Regions from separate parts of the Paraburkholderia sp. GAS42 genome, predicted to be linked through region 1. Evidence: riboswitches for the same ligand, from Rfam matches in the RefSeq annotation. Region 1 holds a riboswitch; the other holds the start of a gene.
The links. A riboswitch is a leader RNA that binds a small molecule or an ion and turns the genes downstream of it on or off. The one in region 1 is predicted to bind ZMP and ZTP.
Positions count from the first base shown of each region.

Region 2: it holds a riboswitch for ZMP and ZTP, as region 1 does, so the genes downstream of both, glyA (serine hydroxymethyltransferase) here and P3T16_RS20045 (LysE family translocator) in region 1, are expected to answer to the same signal.

Region 1 covers NZ_JBNDML010000013.1:112,551-115,957, reverse strand. The annotation lists gene P3T16_RS20060 (M20 family metallopeptidase) at 1-101, opposite strand, end outside; gene P3T16_RS20055 (superinfection immunity protein) at 258-578, shown strand; gene P3T16_RS20050 (epoxide hydrolase family protein) at 606-1,760, shown strand; ZMP/ZTP riboswitch at 1,826-1,949, shown strand; gene P3T16_RS20045 (LysE family translocator) at 2,001-2,633, shown strand; gene P3T16_RS20040 (YodC family protein) at 2,643-2,924, opposite strand.
Region 2 covers NZ_JBNDML010000006.1:237,599-241,005, reverse strand. The annotation lists gene ybgC (tol-pal system-associated acyl-CoA thioesterase) at 1-8, opposite strand, end outside; gene ydfG (bifunctional NADP-dependent 3-hydroxy acid dehydrogenase/3-hydroxypropionate dehydrogenase YdfG) at 66-812, opposite strand; ZMP/ZTP riboswitch at 1,022-1,124, shown strand; gene glyA (serine hydroxymethyltransferase) at 1,300-2,547, shown strand; gene nrdR (transcriptional regulator NrdR) at 2,554-3,048, shown strand; gene P3T16_RS12030 (GspH/FimT family pseudopilin) at 3,200-3,407, shown strand, end outside.

The sequences.
Region 1 (3,407 bases):
AGCGCCGGTACGATCTCGTCGTTCCACTTGCGGTCGACGAATTCCCGGAGCGCGTCGTGATTGACCTGTTGCGCCTGTTGAGTGGTGTCGTCAGAAATCATGAGGGCAGTCCCGCGCGTGCAAAGTCTCAATGATAGTCCTCGCGCGGCGATCACGAAACGTTTCATAAAGCACTTCATGCGTTCGACGGAACCGCTGCACAATGACGATGTTCGCGCGACAATGACTCGATACGTCACGCTTCCGGGAGCTGCTTCATGGGAATCAGCCTGATCGTTCAGATCATCGGGGCCGCCGTCGCGCTCGCGGTTTATTTCCTGCCGGCGATTCTCGCGGACCGCCGCAAGCGCCATGATCTGCTCGTCATTGCGCTCTTCAATGCCGTGCTTGGATGGACGGTGTTCGGCTGGTTGCTCGCGCTTTACTGGGCGCTTCAGCCGAATCCGCCGGCCAACGTCGCGGGCGAGGTGGTCGCGACACGGCGTATCGTGACCATGCGCGGTTTCTCGAAGAATCTGATCGAACGCGTGCAGATGCGCGCTTCGCGCACCTCGACGCGCGACCGGTCGACGAAGTAGCCACGCAGCACTGACCGGAGAGGCCCGATGCAGGTGACACCGTTCCTGATTGCGATCCCCGATACGCAGGTCATGGCGCTCAGCGCACGGCTGCAGCATACGCGCTGGCCCGATCACTACGACGGCGCGCCGTGGGCGCTCGGTGTCGATCCTGCGTACGTGCGCGAACTCGCGCATCACTGGGCGAACGGTTACGACTGGCGTACCGCCGAGCAGCGCCTGAACCGCGAGCCGCAGTTTGTCTCACAGGTCGGCGGGCTGAATATCCACTACGTGCATCGGCGTGGCGTCGGACCGAGACCGTATCCGCTCGTTATCACGCACGGCTGGCCGGGGTCGTTCATCGAATTCATGGAACTGCTGCCGCATCTGTGCGATCCGGCATCGGTCGGCGCGGACCCGGCCGATGCGTTCGACATCGTGGTGCCCTCGCTGCCCGGCTTTGGCTTTTCGGAGCGACCCGTGAAGCCCGGCACGTCCGCGTTCGCGACTGCGGATCTATGGGCCGAACTGATGCACGGACTCGGCTACGAGCGCTTCGGTGCGCAGGGCGGCGATCTCGGCGCGGCTGTGTCGATCGCGCTCGCGTACCGGCATCCGCAGCACGTCGACGGCATCCATCTGAATTATTTGCCGAGTTCGTATGAGCCACCGCTCACCGCCGACGATCCCCCCATCACCCCGCGTGAACAGACTTTTCTCGATGCAAAAGCGATGTGGGCCGCGCTCGAAGGCGGCTACGCGCATGTGCACAGTACGAAGCCACAGACACTTGCCACGTCGTTGAACGACTCGCCTGCGGGGCTTGCTGCATGGATCATCGAAAAATTTCGCGCGTGGAGCGACTGCAATGGCGACATCGAAAGCGTGTTTTCGAAAGACGAACTGCTGACGAATCTCTCGCTCTACTGGTATACGCAGACGATCGCGTCATCGATGCGTTTTTACTGGGAGATGCGATTGAAGCCGCTTCGTTTTGCACATGGCGAGCGGGTGCGTCCGCCGCTTGGCTTCGCGCGCTTTCCGAAGGAAATCAGCCGGCCGCCGCAATCGTGGATCGAACGCGTGTTCGATCTCACGCAATGGGCCGACATGCCGCGCGGCGGGCACTTCGCCGCGATGGAGCAACCTGCGTTGCTGGCTGAGGAAATCCGCCGGTTTTTCAGGCCGCTACGGCGTTGAGTCGGGCTGAACGCCGGCCTGTCTGCGCGCGTTTTTACGCAAAACGCTGGCGCATGGAATAATGGCTGGGTCCGCGCAACTGGCGCTGCAAGATGGAGACACCATCGGGGAACGCGGACCGTGGGTTTTTCATGACGTGTTTCCGCACGCGTTTTCCTCACGTTTTTGCCGCGCGCCTGGGCATTGCCTGATCGTTGTGGATCACTCCGCGCTATCGACTAATTTTTACGGAGCCATGCAATGCCGCATCTTTCCAGTCTGTTGACTTTCGGACTTGTCTCGCTCGGGATGGCGCTTACGCCTGGCCCGAACATGCTCTATCTGATCTCGCGCTCGATCTGCCAGGGCCGCACGGCCGGCCTGATTTCACTTGGCGGCGTGGCGCTGGGCTTCGTGTTTTATATGCTGTCCGCGGCGCTGGGTATTACCGCGCTGCTGCTCGCTGTGCCCTTCGCATACGACGCGCTGCGTTTCGGCGGCGCGCTGTATCTGCTGTGGCTCGCATGGCAGGCCGTGAAGCCGGGCGGACGCTCGCCGTTTCAGGTCCGCGACCTGCCCGCCGACAGCCCGCGCAAACTCTTCGCGATGGGCTTCGTCACGAATCTGCTGAATCCGAAGATCGCGGTGCTGTATCTGTCGCTGCTGCCGCAGTTTATCGATCCGCAGCACGGCAGTGTGTTCGTGCAATCGCTGACGCTCGGCGTCGTGCAGATCGCGATGAGCCTCACCATCAACGCAATCGCCGCCGTGATGGCGGGATCGATCGCGATGTTTCTCGCGCAGCGTCCGACCTGGATGGTCATTCAGCGCTGGCTGATGGGAACAGTGCTCGCCGGGCTTGCGGTCAGGATGGCGACCGAGGCGCGTCGATAGCGCGAAGGCTTAGCGTCCGTAACCGAATCGCGCGAACTGCTGCAGTTGTACGGAGCCTGCCGGAATGGAGCGCGGCTCCGGCCGCACGCGGTCGAAAGCGAATACGTCCTGGCGCAATTCGCCCTGCTCGTCGAACCACTGGCAGACGAGCCAGTCCCCTTCCGCCAGCGCGACGGGACCGACATGCGTCACGGTCATGCGCGGGCCGCCTGACTTCAGGGTCACCACATCGCCGACGCGGTGCGAGTCGGGTTGCGGCGTATCAGTAGTGTCGAGGGTAGCGCTCAGCATAAGTATCCCCGGTGCGAAAACATCGATTGCGTCCAGCTGTCGGTGCTGTTCTGCGTGAAGCGGCAGCGAACTATACGTCGCTGTTTGCGACTCGACGCCGCGCGATGGCGAACGCCGGTCAAGCAGCAGCAGAATCGACAGTCTGGTCTTGAACGTCAATCTGGCTGAATCGGTGAAACGGATGAAACGGTCGAAGCGGAATTGCCGTGGCCATTACCCTGGCCTTATGCGACTTTGAACGTGAACCGTGATTTACGCACTGTCGTTCACAAAACCAGCCTTCGTCTTCAATCCCGATCACCGGATTGATGTTAGATTTTAAAATGCCTGCCAAGATTAACAATCGAATTTTTTTCAGGCAAGCATTTTTTCGGTAAACGCGCTTTATTACTTTCGGGAACACTTTGAAACACGCGGGTCCGCATGCGCGGCGTGCCATGCCGGTCAGTGACGCACTGCCGCATATCCCTTACTGACAGGCGC
Region 2 (3,407 bases), on a different contig from region 1:
GCGCGCATTTTACCGGAACGCGCGCCGGTATCCCGATTTTGGGTGCACGTTCCACCTGGTACCGCTCAGCCCCGATGGATGCTAAGGCCCGCAAACGACTGCGCGACGGGCATCAGTTCGATCGTGTTGATGTTGACGTGAGCGGGCCGCGTCGCGATCCAGTAGATCGAATCGGCGATGTCTTCGGCGGTCAGCGGCTGCACGTTCTGATAGACGTTGGCCGCCTTTTCGTCGTTGCCGCGAAAGCGCACGTTCGAGAATTCGGTGCCGCCGCACAGGCCCGGTTCGATGTCCGTCACGCGGATGGCCGTGCCGGCGAGGTCGGCGCGCAGGTTCAGACTGAACTGGCGTACGAAGGCCTTGGTTGCGCCATACACGTTGCCGCCCGGATACGGCCAGCTGCCGGCCACCGACCCGAGGTTGAACACGTGACCGCGATTGCGCTCGACCATGCCCGGCAGCAACGCGCGCGTAACCTGTACGAGGCCCGTGCAGTTGGTGTCGATCATCGTCGTCCAGTCGTCGAGTTCCGCGCGCTGCGCCGGCTCGAGACCGAGCGCGAGCCCGGCGTTGTTGACAAGTACGTCGATGGCGGCGAATTCCGCCGGCAGCGACGCGGGCGCGGCTTCGACGGCTGCGCGATCGCGCACGTCGAGTTCGAGCGGAAGAAGCGCGTCGCCGAGTTCGCTGGCGAGCGCGTCGAGGCGATCCTTGCGGCGGGCCGTAGCGACGACCTTGTGGCCGCCCTTGACGAAAGCCCGGGCGATGGCGGCGCCAAACCCTGCGGAAGCCCCTGTAACAAAGACGATCATTGCTGCTCCCTGGTCGGTGGAGAAAAACGGAAGGTGCCAAGCCTACTTCCAATGCGGCGCGGCGGCAAGGGAAGACCCTGGGCCAACAGCTGCCGGGGTGCGCGGCGGTCAGGGGCGGCCAGCGCCGGCAACAGCACCCCGTGGGGCCTGTCCCGACGGGGCTTCTCGGGCGGTTGCCTATTCGATGCGCTTCAAATAAACTAACGCGCTCACCCCTGCGTGACTGGCGATAGAACCCTTTTGGGGTTCAAGGTGGAACAACCCACCGTGAAGCGCAGGGTGCCGTTTTTGCCGTTCGCCTGGGCAGCCGTGATCCGCGCGCCATGTTTTGCGCTGCCGGTGGCTGTCCTGCCTCGCGTGTACGGTACTTCTTCATCCGCCACGTCATGGCTGGCCCAGTCGCCAGCAGCGCCGCGTACCCGCTACGCTTTCCGCACACAATTCGGCGCACGATCCGGTCAACCTGAACACATTTAACGGAAACCGTATGTTTGACAGAGCCAAAAGCACCATCGCCAACGTCGATCCCGAACTCTGGAACGTGATCGAGCAGGAAAACCGCCGTCAGGAAGACCACATCGAACTGATCGCGTCGGAAAACTACACGAGCCCGGCTGTCATGGCTGCGCAAGGCTCGCAACTCACGAACAAATACGCGGAAGGTTATCCAGGCAAGCGCTACTACGGCGGCTGCGAGTTCGTCGATATCGCCGAGCAACTGGCGATCGATCGCGTCAAGCAACTGTTCGGCGCCGAAGCCGCGAATGTGCAGCCGAATTCGGGTTCGCAGGCGAACCAGGGCGTGTTCTTCGCGATGTTGAAGCCGGGCGACACGATCATGGGCATGAGCCTCGCGCACGGCGGCCACCTCACGCACGGCTCGCCCGTCAACATGTCGGGCAAGTGGTTCAACGTCGTGAGCTACGGCCTGAACGAAGCCGAAGACATCGATTACGACGCAGCTGAAAAGCTCGCCCAGGAACACAAGCCGAAGCTGATTATCGCGGGCGCCTCGGCATTCGCGCTGCGCATCGACTTCGAACGTCTGTCGAAGATCGCGAAATCGGTTGGCGCGTATTTCATGGTCGACATGGCGCACTACGCTGGCCTCATCGCCGCGGGCGTGTATCCGAACCCGGTGCCGCACGCCGATTTCGTCACGACGACCACGCACAAGAGCCTGCGCGGCCCGCGCGGCGGCGTGATCCTGATGAAGGCCGAGTTTGAAAAGCAGATCAACTCGGCAATCTTCCCGGGCATTCAGGGCGGCCCGCTGATGCACGTGATCGCCGCCAAGGCTGTCGCGTTCAAGGAAGCGCTGTCGCCGGAATTCAAGGAATACCAGCAGAAGGTGGCCGACAACGCGCGCGTGCTGGCTGAGACGCTCGTGAAGCGTGGCCTGCGCATCGTGTCGGGTCGCACCGAAAGCCACGTGATGCTGGTCGACCTGCGCGCGAAGAACATCACGGGCAAGGCTGCGGAAGCGGCGCTCGGCGCAGCGCATATCACGGTCAACAAGAACGCGATTCCGAACGATCCGGAAAAGCCGTTCGTCACGAGCGGCGTGCGTCTCGGCTCGCCGGCCATGACGACCCGCGGCTTCGGTGGGAAGGAAGCGGAACTGGTTGGCAATCTGATCGCCGACGTGCTCGACAACCCGGAAGATGCGGCCACGATCGAACGCGTGCGCGCGCAGGTCGCCGGGTTGACGAAGCGCTTCCCGGTGTACGGCTAACCAGCCATGCGCTGCCCCTTCTGCCGGCACGACGACACGCAGGTAGTGGATTCGCGCGTGTCCGAAGACGGCGCCGCGATTCGTCGGCGCCGTCGCTGCCCGGCCTGCGACAAACGTTTCACGACGTATGAGCGGGTCGAACTGGCGTTGCCGTCGGTCGTCAAGAAGGATGGCAGCCGCACCGAATTCGATCGCCGCAAGATTATCGCGAGCATGCAACTGGCGCTGCGCAAGCGCCCGGTTGCTGCCGACGCAGTCGACGCGGCGGCTTCGCGCATTGAATACCAGCTGCTCGGCAGCGGCGAACGGGAAGTGCGCAGCGAGCGCCTTGGCGAACTCGTGATGAACGAGTTGCGCGAACTCGATACGATCGCCTATGTCCGTTTCGCTTCGGTCTACCGGCGCTTCGAGGACGTCTCCGAATTCGAAGACGTGATCGAAGAGTTCCGGCGAATGGCCGCCCCTCCCGCCGCCCCAGGCAAACCCACCCGCAAGCGCTAGTTTTTCGCGCGTCCGCATTTCTCTCCCCTTGAATTTCTGTCACGCCTGAATTCTGGCGTGATGTCGTGCGCTTCCGCTAGCTGGCCGTTTGGCAGATTGCTGGCGCGCGGAGCGCCCGGTAGATTGTCTGCATTCTTCGAATCAATCAGGGATGCAGATGAAAACGGATGTCCTCCCAGCTCCACGCAGTGGTGGCTTTACGCTTGTTGAAACCCTCATCGTCATCGCGATGCTTGCGGTGATTGCCGTGCTGGCCACGCCGTCGTTCTTTGCGTGGCATGTGCGAGATCAGGTCGATGCGCGGGCGAGGGCGCTCGTTTCGACGCTGGCTTTCGCGCGTGGTGAGGCGCTTAGACGGA